Regions from separate parts of the Streptomyces sp. NBC_00637 genome, predicted to be linked through region 1. Evidence: riboswitches for the same ligand, from Rfam matches in the RefSeq annotation. Region 1 holds a riboswitch; each other region holds the start of a gene.
What was found. Region 1 has a riboswitch for cobalamin ahead of OG440_RS07230 (ABC transporter substrate-binding protein). Riboswitches for the same ligand answer to the same signal wherever they lie in the genome.
Positions count from the first base shown of each region.

Region 2: linked by a shared signal. The riboswitch ahead of OG440_RS03020 (CbtB-domain containing protein) and the one ahead of OG440_RS07230 (ABC transporter substrate-binding protein) in region 1 are both predicted to bind cobalamin.
Region 3: linked by a shared signal. The riboswitch ahead of OG440_RS28985 (cobalamin biosynthesis protein) and the one ahead of OG440_RS07230 (ABC transporter substrate-binding protein) in region 1 are both predicted to bind cobalamin.

Region 1 covers NZ_CP109046.1:1,669,294-1,676,346, reverse strand. The annotation lists gene OG440_RS07245 (cobalt-precorrin-6A reductase) at 1-287, shown strand, start outside; gene OG440_RS07240 (ABC transporter ATP-binding protein) at 307-1,155, opposite strand; gene OG440_RS07235 (FecCD family ABC transporter permease) at 1,152-2,201, opposite strand; gene OG440_RS07230 (ABC transporter substrate-binding protein) at 2,198-3,292, opposite strand; cobalamin riboswitch at 3,353-3,478, opposite strand; gene OG440_RS07225 (HipA family kinase) at 3,637-4,551, shown strand; gene OG440_RS07220 (SelT/SelW/SelH family protein) at 4,548-4,835, shown strand; gene aceB (malate synthase A) at 4,864-6,498, opposite strand; gene OG440_RS07210 (NTP transferase domain-containing protein) at 6,682-7,053, opposite strand, start outside.
Region 2 covers NZ_CP109046.1:700,021-707,073, reverse strand. The annotation lists gene OG440_RS03045 (hypothetical protein) at 1-249, opposite strand, end outside; gene OG440_RS03040 (hypothetical protein) at 684-1,322, opposite strand; gene OG440_RS03035 (DUF1996 domain-containing protein) at 1,394-2,830, opposite strand; partial or broken gene OG440_RS03030 (acyl-CoA dehydrogenase) at 3,022-3,156, shown strand; gene OG440_RS03025 (enoyl-CoA hydratase/isomerase family protein) at 3,153-4,229, shown strand; cobalamin riboswitch at 4,318-4,472, shown strand; gene OG440_RS03020 (CbtB-domain containing protein) at 4,508-4,729, shown strand; gene OG440_RS03015 (CbtA family protein) at 4,752-5,516, shown strand; gene OG440_RS03010 (FAD-dependent oxidoreductase) at 5,713-6,801, shown strand; gene msrA (peptide-methionine (S)-S-oxide reductase MsrA) at 6,993-7,053, shown strand, end outside.
Region 3 covers NZ_CP109046.1:6,605,110-6,612,162, reverse strand. The annotation lists gene OG440_RS29010 (hypothetical protein) at 1-736, opposite strand, end outside; gene OG440_RS29005 (alpha/beta hydrolase) at 954-2,090, opposite strand; gene OG440_RS29000 (class II aldolase/adducin family protein) at 2,177-2,908, opposite strand; gene OG440_RS28995 (anion permease) at 3,379-4,647, shown strand; gene OG440_RS28990 (hypothetical protein) at 4,682-4,903, shown strand; cobalamin riboswitch at 5,000-5,142, shown strand; gene OG440_RS28985 (cobalamin biosynthesis protein) at 5,242-6,240, shown strand; gene OG440_RS28980 (cobyric acid synthase) at 6,237-7,053, shown strand, end outside.

The DNA of each region.
Region 1 (7,053 bases):
TCGACCCGCCCGAGGCGCCGGTCCCGTCCCGCATGGAGGTGGTGCTCGACCGCGGGCCCTTCACGCTCGCCGGGGAGCGCGAACTGCTGCGCCGGCACCGCGTCGACGTCGTCGTGACCAAGGACAGCGGGGGAGCGGCCACCGCCCCGAAACTGACCGCCGCCCGCGCGGCGGGGCTGCCCGTGGTCGTGGTGCGCAGACCGCCGGTCCCCGCGGGCGTCCGGGTCGTGGCCGAGCCGGAACAGGCCCTGGAATGGCTCAGGGGCACGGAACGGCGGCGAGGGTAGGAACCCGGCCGACGCCGCGTCAGAGGGACGGTACGGCGCCCAGGAAGCGGATGTGCGGGCGGCCGTCGGGGCCGTCGGCGGTGACGGCGGCCCGGACGCCGTAGACGTCGGCGACGAGGGCCTCGGTGAGGACCTCGTACGGGCTGCCGCAGGCCACCACGCGACCCTCCTTGAGGACGACGAGCCGGTCGCAGTACATCGCGGCCAGGTTGAGGTCGTGCAGCGCGACGACGCTGGTGACGCGGAGTTCGGTGATCAGGGCCAGCAGGGCGAGCTGGTGCCGGACGTCCAGGTGGTTGGTGGGCTCGTCCAGGAGGAGCTCGCGGGGTTCCTGGGCGAGGGCGCGGGCGATCTGGACGCGCTGGCGTTCGCCCCCGGAGAGGGAGTGCCAGGGCCGGTGGGCCTTGTCGGCGAGCCCGGTACGGGCCAGCGCGGCGCGGACGGCCTCCTCGTCGGCGGCGGAGGCCGGGGCCCAGGCGCGCCGGTGCGGGATCCTGCCCAGCCGTACGACGTCGAGGACGCTCAACGCGAGCTGGGTGTCGCTCTGTTGCTCGACGACGGCGACGCGCCGGGCGAGGGCGCGGCGGCTCATCCGGGGCAGCGGGCACGCGTCGAGGGTGACGACGCCGGAGTCCGGGGCGAGCACGCCGGCGAGCAGGCGCAGCAGGGTGGACTTGCCCGAGCCGTTCGGGCCGAGCAGGCCGGTGACGGCGCCGGGGCGGGGCGTCAGACTGACCCCGTCGAGTATCAGGGTGCCGCCGGCGGCGCGGGTGACCCTATCGGCACGCAGCCCCTCAAGGCCGGGGGTCCCGGAGCCGGTCGACTTGGAACCGGCCGACTCGGAACCTGCCGCCTCGGGGCCGGTCATCGGGTGCCCTTCGCGCGGTACAGGACGGCGACGAACGCCGGGACGCCGATGAGGGAGGTCACCACGCCCACCGGCACCTCCTGCGGGGCGAGCGCGGTGCGGGCGAGGGTGTCGACCCAGACCAGGAACACCGCGCCGGTCAGGGCGGTGGCGGGCAGCAGCCGGGTGTGGCCGGGGCCGGTGAGGGCGCGGGCGGCGTGCGGGAGGACCAGGCCGACGAAGCCGATCGCCCCGGCCGAACTCACCAGGGTGGCGGTGAGCAGCGCGGTGGTGCACAGCAGCACCAGCCGGGTGCGGGCCACGGAGACGCCGAGGGAGAGGGCCGCGTCCTGCCCGAAGGCGAACGCGTCCAGCGTCGTGGCGTGGCCCAGACAGACCACCAGCGCCACGACCAGCGCGGCCGCGCCGACGCTCACGTCCGTCCAGTCGGCGCCGCTGAGCGAGCCGAGCAGCCAGAACAGGATGCCGCGGGTCGTCTCCGCGTCGGCGGCCGTCATCACCACGAAGGAGGTCAGCGCGGAGAACAGCTGCATGGCGGCGACTCCGGCGAGGACCACCCGGTCCGTGGTGCCGCCGAGGGTGTGGCTGAGCAGCAGCACCAGCGCGAAGGAGACCAGCGCGCCGAGGAAGGCGCCACCGGAGACCGACAGAAGGCCGCCGCCCGCGCCGAGGACGACGACCAGCACCGCGCCGGTCGAGGCGCCGGAGGAGACCCCGAGGACGAAGGGGTCGGCGAGCGGGTTGCGCAGCAGGGACTGCATCACGGCCCCGCAGACCGCCAGGCCGGCGCCGCACACCGCGGCGAGCAGCGTGCGCGGCAGCCGCAGGTTCCACACGATGCCGTCCCGCAGCGGTGTCAACTCGGCCTGTCCCCACCCGAGATGGGCGGCGACCGCGGACCACACGTCACCGACGGCGATGTCCGCGGGACCGATGGTGATGGCCACGGCGACCGAGGCGCACAGCGACGCGAGACCGGACGCCCACAGCAGCGCGCGGCGCGGTCCGCCGACGGCCGCCGCCGTGGACGCCGGTGCGCCGGTCATTTCGCGAGGCCGTGAGCGCGCAGCGCCGCCGCCACCCGCTCGATGCCCTCGACGGTCCTGATGGTCGGGTTCATGGACTGTCCGGACACCAGCACGTACCGCTTCTCGCGCACCGCGCTCATGTTCCTGGTGACCGGGTTCGACTCCAGGAACGCGATCTTCCCGGCCGCGCTCTCCGCCGTCTGCCGGCGCCGGGTCAGGTCGCCGAGGACGAGGAGGTCGGGGTCGCGGTCGGCGACGGTCTCCCAGTCGACCTGGGGCCACTCCTCCTCGGTGTCGTCGAAGGCGTTCTTCGCGCCGAGCTCGTGCGTGACGATGCCCGGAGCGCCGCAGCAGCCCGCGGCATACGGCGACTGGGAGTTGGCGAACCAGTACATGAGGGTCACGCCCCGGGCGTCGAGGCCGGCGGTGGCCTCGGCCACCCGCTTCCTCAGTTCGGCGACGAGCCGCTCGCCGCGCTCGCGGACGCCGAAGACCTCGGCCAGGTCGCGGACTTCGCCATAGACCGCGTCCAAGGTCAGCGGCTCGGTGCGGACGCCGTCGCCGTCGCCGCTGTTGTCCTTGCCGACGCAGTCGGAGGGGGAGAGGTAGGTGGGTACGCCGAGTTTCTCGAACTCCTCGCGGGGCGCGACCCCGCCCTTGCCGAGGGTGGAGGCGAACGAGGCGGCGACGAAGTCGGGTTCGGTGTCCAGCACCGTCTCGAAGGAGGGGGCGTTGTCGGCGAGGCGCCTCACCTTCGCGTTCGCCTTCTCCAGGCCCTCGGCCACCGGGTCGGTCCAGGTGGCCGTGCCCACCATGCGGTCGGCCAGCCCGAGGGAGAGCATGATCTCGGTCGTGCCCTGGTCGAGGGAGACGGCCCGCCGCGGCGGACCGTCGACCGCGACCCGCTGCCCGCAGTTGTCGAGAACGACCGGACGGCCGGCGGCCTCGCTCCCGCCCGCCGAAGCGGAGGTGCCCGCCGGACCGGCCGCCGGACCGGTGGAGCCGCAGCCCGTCAGCAGCAGGGCACCGGCCAGGAACAGGACGGCGGGACGGGCGGGGCGGACGGCACGTGCGAACGGCACAGGGTTCCTTCGGCGTCGAGGGCTCATGCGCGAAGCCCGGTCGTACGGTGCTCCCCCCGGCCGTCCTGCGGCAGCGGGGGCGCCAGCAGGTCTTCGGACTCGGGGTCACCCGGACGAGGCGCCTTCCCGGACCGCGTACGCCGTCCAGTGGCCGATACCCCGCCCGTCGCCCTCACCGCTGCGCGTCAGCTCCGGATTCGCACCGGATTCCCTGACCCGTGCACACCTGCGTGCGCACATGGGTTCGACTGGCCTTGGCAAGCTACCACACGCCACCCGGGCCGCCCGCGGGCCGTTTCGTACGGGGATCGGACCTCTCGCCGACCGTCACGCCTGGTTACTATGCTCACCCGGGCCAGAGGGAGGCAGGCATGTTGACCGAGGTCACAGCGACCCGCTACCTCGCTCCGCTGCGAGCGGGCGGCTCGGTGCCCGCCGTCGTCGAGGCCGACGACCTGGGCACCTACGTCGTGAAGTTCACGGGCTCCGCGCAGGGCCGCAAGGCGCTCGTCGCCGAGGTGATCGTCGGCGAGCTGGCGCGTGCGCTCGGGCTGCGCTTTCCCGAACTGGTCCTGGTCCACTTCGACCCGGCGATCGCGGCGGACGAACCGCACCAGGAGGTACGGGACCTGCACGCCGCGAGCGCGGGACTCAACCTCGGGATGGACTTCCTGCCGGGCGCGGCGGACTTCACGCCGGAGGTCGCGGAGGCCTTCCCGGTGGAGCCGCTGGAGGCGGGGCGGATCGTCTGGCTGGACGCCCTGACGGTGAACGTCGACCGGACGGTCCACAGCTCCAACCTGATGGTCTGGCCGACGTTCGGCACCGTCCCGCCGCGGCTGTGGCTCATCGACCACGGCGCCGCCCTCGTCTTCCACCACCGCTGGGACGGCGCCGACCCCGGGAAGCCCTACGACTTCCGTCACCACGCCCTCGGCCGCAATGCCCCGGACACCCGGGCGGCCGACGCCGAGCTGGCGCCCCGGGTGACCGAGGAGCTGCTGCGCCGGATCGTGGCGGAGGTACCGGACGCCTGGCTGGCCGGCGAAGCGGGGTTCGCGACCCCGGACGCGGTCCGCGAGGCGTATGTGCGCCACCTCCACGCGCGCGTGCGGGCCTCCGCGGCCTGGCTGCCCACCGACTTCCCCGACCCGCGGGAACTCGCCGCCGACGAGGCCCGGCGCGCGGCGCGAACACGGCAAGGACGGCCCGACTGGCTCAAGCGGGTCCCCGACCTGCACGGCAGGCCGGCCGCGGAACAGGATTGGTCGGTGCACCTCGGATGAGCGGATCGAGTGACGCGAGCGCGCGGGTCGAGATCGAGTACTGCACCCAGTGCCGTTGGCTGCCGCGCGCGGCCTGGCTGGCGCAGGAGCTGCTCACGACCTTCGAGGCCGAGCTGACGGAACTCGCCCTGAAGCCCGGCACGGGCGGCGTCTTCGTCGTGCGGGTGAACGACGAGGTGGTCTGGGACCGCCGCGAACAGGGTTTCCCGGAGCCCACGGCGGTGAAGAAGCTCGTACGCGACCGAGTGGCCCCGGGGAAGTCCCTGGGCCACTCGGAGAGATGAGCGTGCGGGTCGGTGCCGGTGCCGGTGCTCAGCCCCTCAGCTGCTCGTAGGCGGGCAGGGTGAGGAAGTCCGCGTAGTCCTCGTCGAGGGCGACCGTCAGCAGCAGGTCGTGCGCCTGCTGCCAGTGGCCGGCCGCGAAGGCCTCCTCGCCGATCTCCGCGCGGATCGCCGCCAGTTCCCGGGCCGCCACCTCGCGGGCCAGCTCCGGCGTGGCCTTCACCGTGGTCCCGTCGTGCTCGAACTCCACTCCGGCGTTGATCCACTGCCAGATCTGCGAGCGGGAGATCTCGGCGGTGGCCGCGTCCTCCATCAGGTTGAAGATGGCGACCGCGCCCAGGCCGCGCAGCCAGGCCTCGATGTAACGGATGCCGACCTGCACGGCGTTGACCAGGCCCGGGTACGTCGGCCTCGCCTCCAGGGAGTCGACGGCGATCAGGTCGGCCGCCTTGACGTCGACGTCCTCGCGCAGCCGGTCCTTCTGGTTCGGCCGGTCGCCGAGCACGGCGTCGAAGGAGGCCATGGCGATCGGCACCAGGTCCGGGTGGGCCACCCACGACCCGTCGAAACCGTCCTTCGCCTCACGGTCCTTGTCCGCCTTGACCTTCTCGAAGGCGATCTTGTTGACCTCCTCGTCGCGGCGGGACGGGATGAAGGCCGCCATCCCGCCGATGGCGTGCGCGCCGCGCTTGTGGCAGGTGCGCACGAGGAGTTCGGTGTACGCCCGCATGAACGGGGCGGTCATCGTCACCGCGTTGCGGTCCGGGAGGACGAACTTGGCGCCGCCGTCACGGAAGTTCTTCACGATGGAGAAGAGATAGTCCCAGCGGCCGGCGTTCAACCCGGAGGCGTGGTCGCGGAGTTCGTAGAGGATCTCGTCCATCTCGTACGCGGCCGTGATCGTCTCGATGAGCACGGTGGCGCGGACGGTGCCCTGCGGGATGCCGACATGGTCCTGCGCGAAGACGAACACCTCGTTCCAGAGGCGGGCCTCCAGGTGCGACTCCGTCTTCGGGAGGTAGAAGTACGGGCCCTTGCCGAGGTCGAGCAGACGCCGGGCGTTGTGGAAGAAGTAGAGCCCGAAGTCGACGAGTGCGCCCGGGACCTGACGGCCTTCGGCGTCGACGAGGTGACGCTCGTTCAGGTGCCAGCCGCGCGGGCGCATGACGACCGTGGCGAGCTCGCCCTCGTCCTTCAGGGCGTACGACTTGCCCGACCCGGGATCCGTGAAGTCGATGCGGCGGGTGTAGGCGTCGGCCAGGTTGATCTGACCGAGGACCACGTTCTCCCAGGTGGGCGCCGAGGCGTCCTCGAAGTCCGCGAGCCAGACCCGGGCGCCTGAGTTGAGGGCGTTGATGGTCATCTTGCGGTCGGTGGGACCGGTGATCTCGACCCGGCGGTCGTCCAGCGCCGCGGGGGAGGGGGCCACCCGCCAGGAGTCGTCGGCGCGGATCGCGGCGGTCTCCGGGAGGAAGTCCAGGGTGGAGGTGCGGGCGATCTCGGCGCGGCGCTCCGCGCGCCGGGCGAGGAGTTCGTCCCGGCGCGGGGTGAACCGCCGGTGCAGTTCGGCCACGAAGGCGAGCGCCGCCTCGGTGAGGACCTCCTCCTGCCGGGGGAGGGGCTCGGCGTCGACGATGGCCAGCGGGGACGGCGCTGGTGCGGACATGAGCGGTCACTTCCTTCAGCGGTGGCACCGGGTGCCAGTCGAACCGGGTACGGCGGGCGGGGTCCCGGGCGGACCGAGCCCTTCTGATCAGTGGATACTAGTTTCCTCATCGTGGAACTTCAATGATTTGTTGATGTCGAGACTCTCCGCGTCGAGGCAAGGTGGCGCACCGTGCCAGGTCCCTCACTCGAGGTGCGCGAGATCCTGCGGGGTGTCGATGTCGAAGGGGCGGGCCACGTCCGCGCACTCGACGAGGGTGATCGCCTCCTCGTGCTCCCCGAGATAGGCGCGTGCCCCCCGATCGCCGGTGGCGGTCGCCGCCACGCCCGCCCAGTGGGCGGCCCCCAGCAGGACGGGATGGCCCCGTACGCCGTCGTAGGCGGCGCAGACCAGCGAGGACTCACCCTCGCACGCGGCCAGCACCCGGGCCACGGCCCGCGGCCCGATGCCGGGCTGGTCGACGAGCAGGACCAGCGCGGCGCGCGTCCCGGTCCCGGCGAGCGAGCCGAGCCCGGCCCGCAGCGACGTACCCATGCCCTGCTCCCACTCCGGGTT
Region 2 (7,053 bases), 970 kb from region 1:
CTCGGCCTCCGCCGTCAGCGTCCATTCCTGGCCCGGGCCCGCCCACTCGGCGAGCCTCAGCCGGGCACGGACGGTCACCTCCTCCGCGACCAGCCACCGGGCCTCGAAGGCCGTCTCCCCCTCGGGGGTGTCGGTGTCGGGCAGCTCCGTGAAGTCCTGGACGGTCTCGGCGTCCTTGAGCGCCTGAAGATGCCTGCGCAGGACGTCCGGAGCGGCGGGGCCGGTGTGACGGCCACGGGTCTGCCACACCGTGGAGGGCGTCGTGGGCAAAACGGTCGCGGAGATGAGTGTGAGTCCATTCGTGAGGGCGGTGACGACGTGGCGACGGCGTGCGAAGGCCAGTATCACTCGCCGCGGGGGGTGCGCGATCAAGCGGGTCGGTGGCGCGGCCGCCCGGAGGCGTCCCGCCGGCATGCCCCTTCCCCGGTGCGACACCGGTCACGCGTCCGGATCCGGCCTCCGCGCCGAGGACCGGTGCGGGGGTGTGCGCCACTCGTACGGGGTGTGCGCCGTTCACCACGGTCGACGCCTCCGCACCCGTGGGCCCGCCGGTCCCCAGGCCCGAGAATCGGAACCGGTGGACAGGGCTCGCCCACCATCCGCACAGGGGTGAGCCCTGTCCTTCACGACGTCGCCGGGAAGGCCCGCGGCGCCGGGGCCCGGGGGAAACCCGGGCCGCCGGCTCATCCGGCGCGGAGGGCCCCGCGTTCCGCCCGGGCGCGCAGCGGGAGTGATCCGCCCCTTGCGACCCCCGCGGTGAGCAGGGCGAAGCCCAGGGCGAAGCCGAGCATGGTCCACACGCCCCGGGGCCAGAAGATGTGGCTGTCCCTGAAGGACCAGCCGGCCACCAGAAGCACCACGGTTCCGGGCAGGACCCGGGCGCCGTGCTCCGGGTAGAGGGCGACCGCCGTGGCCACGACGGCGACGACGAGGGCGTAGGCGCCGACCTGCCCGAGCGACTCGCCCGTGTCGTAGAGGGGGTACTTGAGCGGGCCGATGCTCGCCGTCCCGGCAGCGTGCTCGACCGCGGTCCCCGCCGCGATGCCGGCCACCGCGTCCAGGCCGGTGTAGAAGGCCGCGTACAGGAACGCGCTCACCCAGGCGACCACCGTGGCCAGGCCGGCGAGGTCCGGTCGGGGGCGGCGCCGGAGAGGGACGAGGAGGCCGACCGTGAGCAGCGGGAAGACCGGCAGCAGTGCGATGTGCAGATGTGTCCAGTCCGCGGCTGTCGCCCTGGACAGGCCGTGCGGGTGGGCGGCGCCCGCCGCGGCCAGCAGAAGGGGCGCAGCGGTGACGAGGGCGATGTTCCGGATGGTCGACACCTCGCGATCGTAGGCGCGTCACGTCACGTGAGGCGGCCGTGTAAGGGCTTCGTAAGATCTTGTGAGTCGGTTCAGCCGCAGCGGCGACCCGAGTTGATGCAGGAGACCGCCTGGTTCATGAGCCGGTCGCTCATGACGTTGATGAAGTCGTTGTGGTCCGTGACGGCGCTGTGCCGCTGTCCCTGGAAACCGTCGACGGCGAAGTCGGGTGCCGCGGGGGCCCTGTAGGTGAGCCGCATGGTCAGCTGCGGGATGGCCCTGAAGCCCCGGGCGCAGTTGCCGCCCGCGTCGGCGAAGGCGACGTGGCTGCGGTGATCGGCGCTGTCGACGTTGCGGCCGTCCCAGCAGCTCTGGAAGGCGAAGCTGCGGACCACCTTGCTGCCGGCGGGACAGATCGGGTACTTGTCGGTGAGCTGCACCCTGTTCTCGAAGCCGGTGCAGCTCCAGTGGGCGTTGGCGTTCTTGGTGCCGTTCGTGAAGGCCTTGGCGTCACCGGTGATGATCCGCAGGAAGCGGGGCATCGCCACGACCTTGCCGGTGGGGCTGCCCTGGTAACTGATCGAGACGGTCGCGGGCACCAGGATGGCTCCCTTGTTGCCCTCGGCCCCACCGCCGAGGGCATGGGCGTCGGGGCCCTGACGGGTGGTGTCCCGCAGGACGGGCCAGTAGTACGCGGACCGGTCGCCGTTGGTGCATGAGGTGCCCTGGGCGCTCAGGGACTCGTTCGTCGAGTTGAAGTCCACCTTCCGGTTGCCCACGTAGTCGTGGACATGGTGTGCCCCGTTGCTGACACCCGGAGCCACGATGTCGTTGTCCGAGTTGTGCTGTCCCTGTTTGTTCACTCCGCACCGGGAGATGAACGCTCCGGTCGAGGCGCCTGCCTGCCGGCGGACCCTGGGCACGTTCGGGGCCACCTTGGTGATGTCGACGAAGTCGGCCGCGGTGGGCCCGTCGTCGCTCCGCTCCGCGGCACCGGACCCGTTTCCCTGCTGTCCGGCGTCGCTTCCCTCGCCTCCGTCGCCCGGTGCGCCGCCCGGGCTCCGGCTCGCGGCCCCGGCCCCGGACGGATCGAGGCCGAGGGTGCAGGCGGCGAGGCCCTCCAGCCCCGAGGGCTTGGCGGCCACCCGCCCGATGGCGATGGCGATCCGTTCGATGGCCGCCGCCCTCTTGCCTTCGAGGGGGCCGAGGATCGCGTTCTGCACGAAGTTCGGGCCTCCCTCCCCACGGGTGTCCACCAGCCGCCGGTCGGCCTGCGCGGTCTGTCGGTCCAACAACTCCAGATTCCGGTCCACTTCGGTTCGCGCCTGCCGGGGAACGGCAGGCAGTGCGCCCTTCACGTCCGGGCAGCTGATCGTCCGGGCGGACCGCGTCGTGGGGGCGGCGGCGGTGACGTCGGACGCGTTCGCGGCGTAGTTCACGGCCACGAGACCGCCGCCCCCTGCCAGCAACGCCGTGACCGCCAGGATGGCGTTGCGGCGGCTTCGGCCGCGCCTGTGATCTGCTCGCATGAGGACTCCCGATTTCACGATGTGGTTCTCGGCTCGGCGGCGACGCGCGTCGCTCGTCGGCCGGGGAGCCCTCAGCCTCACCCAAGTCGGTTCTCCGCAGCCCTTGTCGAGGCCGTGCGTCATGGACACGTAAGAACTGTGCGCGGCGGCCGTGACACCGTCGCGTCGGGTCGGCTTCCCACGTCGGCGGCGGGGGCCGGCGCTACCGCGGCCACCACGGAGCAGGGAAGATCGTCCCTGACCTGTGTGCCCGGCGGATCCTGGAAGGAAGCAACGAGATCATGCACGTCCATGTGGCCCGTGGCCTGACGGAGGTATCCGGATGAACGACGTCGAGGACCCCGTCCTGCTGCACACCGCCGGCCGGGCCGGCCACATCACGCTCAACCGGCCGAGGGCCATCAACGCCCTGAACCACGCGATGGTGCGCCGGATCGACGAGGCGCTGACCGCCTGGGAACGCGACCCGGCCGTCGAGACCGTCGTCCTCTCCGGCGCGGGGGAGCGCGGCCTGTGCGCGGGCGGCGACATCCGCGCCGTGCACGACGACGCCCGCGACGGCGACGGCACCGCGTCGGCCGCCTTCTGGCGCGACGAGTACCGCCTCAACGCGCGCATCGCCCGCTGTCCGAAGCCCTACGTCGCCCTGATGGACGGCATCGTGATGGGCGGCGGTGTCGGCGTCTCGGCGCACGGCGGCTTCCGGGTGGTCACCGAACGGTCGAGGATCGCCATGCCCGAGACCGGCATCGGCTTCGTGCCCGACGTCGGCGGCACCTACCTGCTCGCCCGCGCGCCGGGCGAACTGGGCACCCATCTCGCCCTGACGGGTGCGCAGATCGGCGCGGGGGACGCGGTGTCGTGCGGACTCGCCGACCACTTCGTACCGTCCGCCTCGCTGCGCGACTTGGTCGACGACCTCGCCGACCTGCCCGTACGGGAAGCCCTGAACCGTCATGTACATCCCCTGCCGGAAGGGGAGTTGGCCGGCCGGCGGGAGTGGATCGACTCCTGTTACGCGGCCGGCACCGTCGAGGAGATCGTCCGACGGCTGTTCGCCCACGGCGACCCGGCGGCGAAGGAGACCGCCGAGATTCTGCTGACCAGGTCGCCCACCACGCTCAAGGTCACCCTGGTCGCCCTGCGCCGTGCCCGGCGACTCTGCACGCTGGAGCGGGTGCTGGAGCAGGAGTACCGCGTCTCCTGCGCGGCCCTGACCACACCCGACCTGGTCGAGGGCATCCGCGCCCAGGTCATCGACAAGGACCGCAGGCCGCGTTGGTCGCCGGCCACCCTCGCCGAGGTCACGGAGGCCGACGTGGAGCGCTATTTCACCCCGCTCGGCGAACGTGAACTCCGGCTCGCCGCAACGGACATCACCGGGGAGGCCGCCGGGTGAGCGGAACCGGCGCGGCGGGCGCGACCGGCGTGGTGATCCGGGCCACCCCGCCGTGGAGAGCGGCATCACGGCAGGTGGGGCGGTATTGGCCGACGGCCCGACACGCGGTACCGTCGCTCTGATATCGACGACGGCGAGACGGAAGCCGGTGAGAATCCGGCACGGTCGCGCCACTGTGGACGGTGCATCCCGTAAGGGAGCGCATCGCGAGTCAGACCCGTGGCCGTCGTCATGTGCACCACCGAGATGGGACGCGAACTCCCAGAGGAGGTCTTGCCATGGCGCAGCATGTCGCCCAGCCGACTACCACCACGCCCGTCGTACCGGCCAAGTTGCCGTTGAAGGACATCGCCCCCTGGGCGGTCTTCTTCGGTGTCCTGATGCTCGTTCTGCTCTACTTCGTCGGCGCGGAGCAAGGCGCGACCGCCGTCGTCTCCGGCGAGGACGTTCACGAGTGGGTGCATGACGCACGCCACCTGCTCGGCTTCCCCTGCCACTGACGAGGGGAACCCCAGCACACCCATGAACTCCGCAACGGTAAGAAATCTGCTCGTGCGGGGCATGCTCGCCGGCCTCGCCGCCGGCGTGCTCGCCCTGATCGTCGCCTATTTCCTCGGTGAGCCGAACGTCGACAGCGCGATCGGCTTCGAGGAGTCCCACGCCTCCGCCCACGCACACGAGCACGAGGTCGAACTCGTCTCCCGCAGCCTCCAGTCCACCGCCGGCCTCGCCACCGGTGTGCTGTTCTACGGGGTGGCCTTCGGCGGCATCGCCGCCCTCGCCTTCTGCTTCGCCCTCGGCCGCACAGGCCGCTTCACCCCGCGGGCCACGGCCCTCCTGCTGGCGGGGACCGCCCTGCTCGCCGTGTACGTCGTGCCGTTCCTGAAGTACCCGGCGAACCCGCCCGCGGTCGGCGACGGCGACACCATCGGCAAGCGGACCACGCTCTACTTCCTGATGATGGTGCTCAGCGTGCTCCTCGCGGTGGCGGCGGTGATCGTGGGCAAGCGGCTCGCACCGAAGCTGGGCACCTGGTACGCCACCGTCGTCGCCGTCCTCGGCTTCGTGCTCGTCATCGGGCTCGCCTACGCGTTCCTGCCGGCCGTCGACGAGGTGCCGAGCGACTTCCCGGCGGCCCTGCTGTGGCGGTTCCGCCTGTCCGCCCTCGCCATGCAGGTCACGCTCTGGGGCGGCTTCGGCCTCGTCTTCGGCGAACTGGCCGAACGGCTGCTGCACCCCGCGCCCGCCACGCTGAGCGCGGGCACCCCGGCGGTCGCCCCACGGTGACCTGACCGGCAGAGCGATACGCCGAGGGGGCCCACGGAACCGTCCGGGGGCCCCCTCGCGTTCCCGGGCCAGGAGGGTCGGCGGCGCCCGGACCTGCCCCGCCTGGAACCCGAGGATCCGGTCGCCCTTACGATCGAGTGGGCAGCCAAGGCCCGCGGTCCGCTCGCGGGCACCCACTGGATTCCCGGGAGGGACTGTGATCGCCGTCGTCGGCGCCGGGCTCATGGGCGCGGCCACCGCCTGGCAGCTGGCCCGCAGGGGCCACGAGGTCACGCTCGTCGATGCGTACGACGTGGGCCACCGAAACGGCAGCTCGCACGGCAGTTCGCGGATCTTCCGGCGGGCCTACGCCGACCCCTTCTACGTACGGTTGACCGGACTGGCGCACGAGCGGTGGCGGGAGCTGGAGGACGACGGCTCGACCTCGTTGCTGCGTACGACCGGCGGGCTCGACATGGGCGAGGACCGCGACCCGAAGGCGATCGCGGACCTGCTCGGGGCGGCCGGCGTGCGCCACGAACTCCTCGGCCCGCGAGCCGCCGCGGAACGCTGGCCGTACATCCGTGTCACCGGTCCGGTGCTCCACCACCCGGAGGCGGGCGTGATCAACGCCGACGACACCGTCGCCACCTGCGTACGGCGGGCGATCGCCCACGGGGCGCGGGCCGTGTTCGGCACCCGCGTCATCGGCATCGACGTCCGGGGGAACGCGCGGGTGCGCCTGCGCACCGACGACGGCCGCGAGATCGTCGCCGACACGGTGGTGATCGCGGCCGGTGCCTGGCTGCCCGAAATCGGACTGCCCTTCGCCCTGCCGCCGTTGGCGGTGACCCAGCAGCAGGTCTTCCACTTCCGGCAGCGGGACCCCTCCGTCGAGTGGCCGACCCTGGTCTGGGACGGGGAGCTTCAGCTGTACGGCCTGCCGTCCGGAAGCGACGGGGGCCCGCTGCCCGCGGTCAAGGTCGCCGAGCACGACCGTGGGACCCCGGCCACCGCCCGCACCCGCAGCGGGGTGGCCGACCCGTCGTCGCGGACACGCGTGAGCGGCTTCGTCCGCGACCGCCTCCCGGGCCTCGAACCCGACCCGGTCGCCGAGGCGACCTGTCTCTACACCACCACCCCGGACGAGGACTTCGTCCTGGACCGCCACGGCCCCTTCGTCGTCGTCTCCCCGTGCTCCGGGCACGGCGCGAAGTTCACGCCGCTCATCGGCGCGATGGCCGCCGACCTCGCCACCGGCCGCGTCGAGCCCCTTCCCCGCTTCCGCCTGGGACGCGCGGCCTAGGGCGGTCGGCAGGCGGGGCCGCCTTGACGGTGGCGGAACCGTTGCCCGCGCCCGAGGCGGCCGGGCCGATCGCGTGGGTGCGGAATTGTTCAGGCCTCTCACGTGCTGTTGTATCCACGAAGGCTGGGTCGTCCACGGTGTGCGCGCGAGCAGCGCGAGGGGCCGGGGCGAGAGAGACGGAAGGTGCTGAGATGGCAACGCAGACGCAGAGGGCCGTGCTGGCGGGCGGATGCTTCTGGGGGATGCAGGACT
Region 3 (7,053 bases), 4.9 Mb from region 1:
CGAGGAGCGGGACGAGTTCGGCGTCCTGGGCGGGCTCCGCCGGGTCGGCGTCGGCGGAGAGGACCGGGGCGATGGGGGTCGCGGGTTCCGAGCCGGCGCCGTAGGGCACCTCGCAGCGCTCGGTGCGCAGTTCGGTGACCCGCTGGCGCAGCAGGTCCAGGAGCTGTTCCACGGGGACGGGCCCGGCGGAGAGCTGGAGGAAGGAGAGCACCTGCGGCATGGCCGAGACGACCTCGGCCACGGCGGCGGGCTCCTGGTCCCCGGGCTCCGGGGACGCGAGCGACCAGGCGTCGAACAGGGCGACCCAGCCGCGCAGGACGGCGCTGTCGTCACGGTTCCAGGCGCGTAGCCGCCAGCCGGGGCGGGCGCTGCCGCCGTGCACCTCGACGAGGCCGGCGAGGCGGGCGGTGTCCCAGTCGGCGCGGATCCGGTCCGTGGTCAGGCCCAGATCCGCGGCGGCCCGTTCGGCGGTCGTGTCGGAGAGGGTCGCCTTGCCGTCGGTCGTGGCGGCGTCTCGGCCGGGGCCGAGGGCGTTGTCGGCCCAGCGGGCGACGCGGGCCGCGGCGGCCAGTCCGGAGCGCGCCATTCTGGCCAGCTCCGCGGGGGCCGGGGTGCCCTCCGGCGGGCGGGGTGCGGGGCGGCGCGGGCGCCGCTCGTTCACAGCTGAGGGGGCGGCGGCCAGGGGTCGCGGGCGGACGAGTCGAAGCCTGGAGTCGCGCGGGATACGGGACGTCACGGGTGCAGTCTTCCGGTTGACGGTCCGAAAACCCAAACGGAATGTCACGGCGGGCTACGGGACTGGCCAAGGCAGGGGGTTCCGTGACGGTGCGGGAGGCGCCTTCAGGCCAGTGGTACGGGCTTGAACGGAACCGGCGGCACCGGGTTCGCGGCCCGTTCGCGGGCGCATCCGGACGGGAGATCCGGCGGCTTCCGCGGGCGCCTCGCGTCGGCGGTCACATCAGCGGGGTCAGGAAGCGGCGCAGGGCCTCCTCGTAGGCCGCGGGGTCGGGGTTCCACATGGCGCCGTGCGGGGCGTGCGGGACGGTGTGCAGGGTGACCAGCCCGGGGCGGAGGGCGGCGAGACGGCGCGAGGCGTGCCAGGGGGCGACGGTGTCGTCGGGGCCGTGCAGGACGAGGGTCGGGACCCGCAGCCGGTCCGGATCGGCGGCCGCGTCCCGGTGGCCGCCGGGGCCGGAGTACAGGCCGGTGCGGCCCTCGGCGGCGCGGACGGCGAGCGGCAGCAGCACCCCCGGGGTGTGCCGGGCGGCGGCGAGGGCGCGCACCGTCGTCCGCCAGTCCAGCACCGGGGAGTCCAGCACCAGCCCGGAGACGAGATCGCGCAGCCCCGAGTCGGCGGCGGCCCGCAGGGCCATGGTCGCGCCGGTGGACCAGCCGAACAGGACGACGCGTTCGGCGCCGTAGCGCACGGCGTACCGCATCGCCGCGTCCAGGTCGCGCCACTCGGTCTGGCCCAGGTGGTTCAGGCCGTCCGGGGAGCGGGGCGCGCCGAGGTCGCCGCGATGGGCGAGGGCGAGCACGGGGAAGCGGCGGCGGTGCAGGAAGCCCAGGACGTTCAGGACGTGTTCCCGGGTGGTGCCCAGGCCGTGCACGGCGATCACCCAGGTGCGGCGCGGACCGGGCACGAACCAGGCGGGCAGGTTGCCGAGTTCGCCGGGGACGTCGATGTCGGCGTGGTCGAGACCGAGGGCGCTGCCGGGGTCGCCGACGTACAGGTTGGGGGTGAGCCAGACCGCGTCGCCGGGGTTCAGGGTGCCGTGCGTGACCCGCTCCAGGCGGCGCGCGACGGTGTCGGCGGAGTGCGGGGCGGTGGGCAGGACGGGGCCCACGACCGCGTGGGAGCCGTTGCCCGCGAGGCCATAGGTGCCGGGGCGCAGGGTGGCCAGGTCCCGGGTGAGGGTGATCCGGCCGGCGGCCGTGCCGTGCACGGTGAGCCGGGGTTCGGTGGGCAGGGGCCGGCCGGGCGGCGCCTTCAACGCGGCGTCGCTGGCCAGTCGGCCTGCGGCGACACCGGCGGCGCCGGCGGCCAGGGCTGCGGTGACGGCGGCGGCCGCCGCTTTGACAGTGCGCACCCGCCCAGTGTCCTGGCCCGCCCCGCTCCCGGCCAGTGGTGGGAGCCGTCGGAGGACGGCGGTTCACTTTCCCGCCGCCCGGCGTCTCACTCCCGCTGCCCGTACCCGCGCAGCCGCTCGCCCGCCTCGGCGACCTGTTCCTCCGTCAGGAGGGTGGGGTCCAGGCCGGGAACGGAAGAGGCCGTCAGCCACAGGCGGCACATCCACTCCAGCTGGGCCGTGCGGTCGTAGGCCTGGTCGAGGGTGCTGCCGTGGGTGAGGGTGCCGTGGTTGCGCAGAAGACAGCCGCTGCGGCCGGCGAGGGCGCGGAGCACGTTCTCGGCCAACTCCTCGGTGCCGTACGTCGCATACGGGGCGACCCGGACGGGCCCGCCGAGCGCGCTCGCCATGTAGTGGACGAGGGGCAGCTCGCCTACGAGCGTCGAGACGGCGGTCGCGTGCACGGCGTGGGTGTGGACGACCGCCCCGGCCTCCGTGGTGCGGTAGACGGCGAGGTGCATGGGGAGCTCGCTCGTCGGGCGCAGGGTTCCGAGCACCTGCCGGCCGGTGAGGTCGACGCCCGTGACGTCGTCCGGGGTGAGCCGCTCGTAGGGGACGCCCGACGGGGTGACCAGCACGGTGTCGCCGACACGTACGGAGACGTTGCCGGACGTCCCGACGACCAGCCCGTCGGTCACGGTGCGGCGGGCCGCCGTCACGAGCGCCTCCCAGGCCCGCGCCTCCTCGATGCCGGCGTGCCTGCCCCGCCGGTGCGCCCGGTCCGGTGCCCCGTCCCGGTGACCCCGGGCGTCCCCCTGCTCGCGTCGCTGCTCAGCCATGCCGTGATCCTGCCAGGAGGCGCGGGCCGCCGCCGGGCGCGGGCGCGACAGGCCGGAAACCGACCCTCCGGCGGCTCGGACCCGCGGGCCGCGCTCGTCCGGCCGGGAGGCCGAAGAGCCCGGCCGGGAGGCCGAAGAGCCCGGCCGGGAGGCCGAAGAGCCCGGATATTTCGTACGCAATCGGGGCGCCCGGAGCGCCGCCGGCCGTTCCCTGCCGCCCGCCCAACTACGGGGACGGCGACCCCTCGCCACCGGGTGACCGACATCTCGTCCAGGCCCCCGGGACGCGGCCGCGCGGGCCCGCCGAACGTGGGTGGCCTTACGGCGCTCGGCGCCCGCCGGGGCGGCGGGACGGGACACCGCCGCGACCCCCTCACACAGACACCCGGACGCCCTTCCCAGTTCATCTTCCGTTCACCCAGATTGCCTACGGTCAACACACCAATGACTTCGAACGATTGCCTGGGTAAATGGAAAGCTTCTCGCTGATCCTCGCGATTGTGGTCGTTACCGCACTCGCGTTCGATTTCACGAACGGTTTCCACGACACCGCCAACGCGATGGCCACCACCATCTCGACCGGCGCACTCAAACCCAAGGTCGCGGTGGCCATGTCCGCCGCGCTCAACCTTGTGGGCGCTTTCCTCTCGGTGGAGGTCGCCAACACGATCTCCAAGGGTCTCGTCGACGAGACCGGCATCCGTCCCGAGGTCATCTTCGCCGCCCTGGTCGGCGCGATCCTCTGGAACCTGCTGACCTGGCTGGTGGGCCTGCCGTCCAGTTCCTCGCACGCCCTGATGGGCGGCCTGATCGGCGCCACCATCGCCTCCGCCGGTATGGGCGCGGTGCATGGTGACGCCCTGGTCACCAAGGTGCTGATCCCGGCGATCGCGGCACCGATCGTCGCGGGTGTCGCGGCGATGCTCGCGACCCGCCTCTCCTACACCCTCGGCAAGAAGGCCGACGGCAAGGCGGCGGCCAAGGGCTACCGCGCCGGCCAGATCGCCTCGGCCGGCCTGGTCTCGCTGGCCCACGGCACCAACGACGCGCAGAAGACGATGGGCATCATCACGCTGGCCCTGGTGGCCGGCGGCGCCGTCGCCCCCGACTCCGACCCGCCCACCTGGGTCATCCTGTCCGCCGGCATGGCCATCGCGCTCGGCACCTACCTGGGCGGCTGGCGCATCATCCGCACCATGGGCAAGGGCCTGACCGACCTCCAGCCGCAGCAGGGCTTCGCCGCCCAGACCAGCGCGGCCACGGTCATCCTGGCCTCCTCGCACCTCGGCTTCTCCCTCTCCACCACCCACTCGGTCTCCGGTTCGGTGATGGGCGCGGGCCTGGGCCGCAAGGGCGGTGTGGTCCGCTGGTCGACGGCGACCCGGATGTTCGTCGCGTGGGGCCTGACGCTCCCGGCGGCGGCCCTGGTGGGCGCGCTCGCCGAGTCCGTCACCGGCCTGGGCGACTGGGGCACGGCCCTCGTCGCGGTCTTCCTGATCGCCTCCAGCGCGGCCATCTGGAAGGTCTCCCGGCGCGAGGTCGTCGACGCCTCGAACGTCAACGAAACCGACGAGCCGGCGGGCGTCGTCACGACGGCGATCGCCGTCGTCGCCCCGCCGCCCACGGGCACCCTGGCCGAGGACCTCACGGCCGCCCGCACGACGGACCTGACGGCCACGATCCTCTCCCCCACCCCCGAGCCAGTGACCCCGGCCGCTCCCCCGGCCGCGGCCGTCTGAGCCCGCGCACCCGGTACGAAGGAAGAGAAGCAGTATGAAGATCGACTGGGCGGCCCTCGGTTCCGTCTTCGGCGTCAGCCTCGTGATCACCGTGGGCCTCGTCGCCCTGTTCACCCTCGGCGTCATGGGCCTGTCGCGGCAGGAACGCGCGTCGGCGCAGGGTGGTTCGGCCACCCTCGCGGTGACCGGTGCCTACGCGTGCTTCGCGGCCTGCGCGGCGGCGGTGGCGTACGGGATCTCACTGATCATCGCCTGACGCACCATCGAACACCCCTTGGCGTTCACCACCCCGCCGGCCGGCTCCGTGTGGGGTTCTGCACACTCCAGCCTCGCAGGTCAACAGCAAGTTGACGGCTCTTGCGGGCCATGGTGGACTGCCCGAGCCATGTACGGCGGCAGAAGAGGAAGCCGGTGCGAATCCGGCGCGGTCCCGCCACTGTCACCGGGGTAGTAACCCCCGGGAGCCAGGAACTCTCGCCGCCGGTCTCGTCGAACCAGGGCGTGGACACCCTGAGTGAGGACATATCGCCATGCTCGCTCGGCAGTTGAGGTACAGCACCAGGTCGTTTCCCGGCCCCACGGCCGGCTGAGCCGATGCGTGCCGATCGCCTCTACGCGTACGGCGCCGCCACCGGCCTTCTGGTCGACCTGCTGCTCGGCGATCCGCGCCGGGGGCATCCGGTCGCCGCGTTCGGGCGGGCCGCCGGTGCCGTCGAGCGACTGCTGTGGCGGGACGACCGGGGACGCGGAGCCCTGCACGCCGTCGTGTGCGCCGGTGGGGCCGTCGCCCTGGGAGCCGTCGCCGAACACGCCGTACGCCGCTCCCCCGTCGCCGCCGTCGCTCTCGTCTCCGCCGCCACCTGGGCGGTGGTCGGGGGCAGTTCGCTGGTCCGGGAGGCCCGCGCGATCGGACGGGCCCTCGAAGCCGGCGACGTCGAGGCCGCCCGGGAGCGGTTGCCGCACCTGTGCGGGCGGGATCCGCACGCGCTGGACGCCGACGGGATGGCCCGGGCGGTCGTGGAGTCCGTCGCCGAGAACACCTCCGACGCCGTCGTGGGGGCGCTGGTGTGGGGGGCGGTGGGCGGGGTGCCGGGTCTGGTCGGGTTCCGGGCCGTCAACACCCTGGACGCCATGGTCGGTCACCGGTCGCCGAGGTATCTGCGCTACGGGTGGGCCGCCGCCCGCCTCGACGACGTCGCCGGATGGCCGGGGGCCCGGCTGACCGCCGTGCTGGCCGCCGTCGCGGGGGACGATCCGCGCGGTGCCGTACGGGCCTGGCGGGCCGACGCCCGCAAGCACCCGAGCCCCAACGCCGGGCCGGTGGAGGCGTCGTTCGCGGGCGCCCTCGGCGTGCGGCTGGGCGGAACCCTGTCGTACGCCGGTCGGGTCGAGCACCGGCCCGTGCTGAACGGCGCGGCCGGACGCCCGGTCGTCGCCCCGGACATCGAACGTGCCGCGCGGCTCTCCCGCCGCGTCGGCCTGCTCGCGCTCGGCGTGACCGTCGCCGCCCGCGTCGTCGCCACCCGCCTCGTCGCGAGGAACCAGGGCGGCCGGAGGAATCAGAGGAACCAGCTGAAGGGGCGTACGACATGAGCGGGGGTCTCCTCGTCGCCGGCACCACCTCCGACGCAGGCAAGAGCGTCGTCACGGCCGGGATCTGCCGGTGGCTGGTGCGGCAGGGGGTGAAGGTCGCGCCGTTCAAGGCACAGAACATGTCCCTGAACTCGTTCGTGACGACGGAGGGCGCCGAGATCGGGCGGGCCCAGGCCATGCAGGCGCAGGCCTGCCGGGTGGAGCCGACCGCGCTGATGAACCCCGTGCTGCTCAAGCCGGGCGGGGAACAGAGCAGTCAGGTCGTGCTGCTGGGCAAGCCGGTGGGCGAGATGAGCGCCCGGGGGTATCACGGGGGGCGTCAGCAGAAACTCCTGGGAACCGTTCTCGACTGCCTCGCCGAGTTGCGGGGCACGTATGACGCGGTGATCTGTGAGGGGGCGGGCAGTCCCGCCGAGATCAACCTGCGGCGGACCGACATCGTGAACATGGGTATCGCGCGGGGCGCGCGGCTGCCCGTGCTCGTCGTCGGCGACATCGACCGCGGCGGCGTCTTCGCCTCGTTCTTCGGCACCGTCGCCCTGCTCTCGCCCGAGGACCAGGAGCTGGTCGCCGGGTTCCTGGTCAACAAGTTCCGGGGTGACGTCTCCCTGCTGGAGCCGGGCCTGGAGATGCTGCACGGGCTCACCGGGCGGCGGACGTACGGCGTTCTGCCGTTCCGGCACGGGCTCGGGATCGACGAGGAGGACGGCCTGAGGGTCTCGCTGCGCGGGACCGTACGGGAGTCGAACACCGCCCCGCCCGTCGGCGAGGACGTGCTGCGGGTCGCGGTCTGCGCCGTCCCCCTCATGTCCA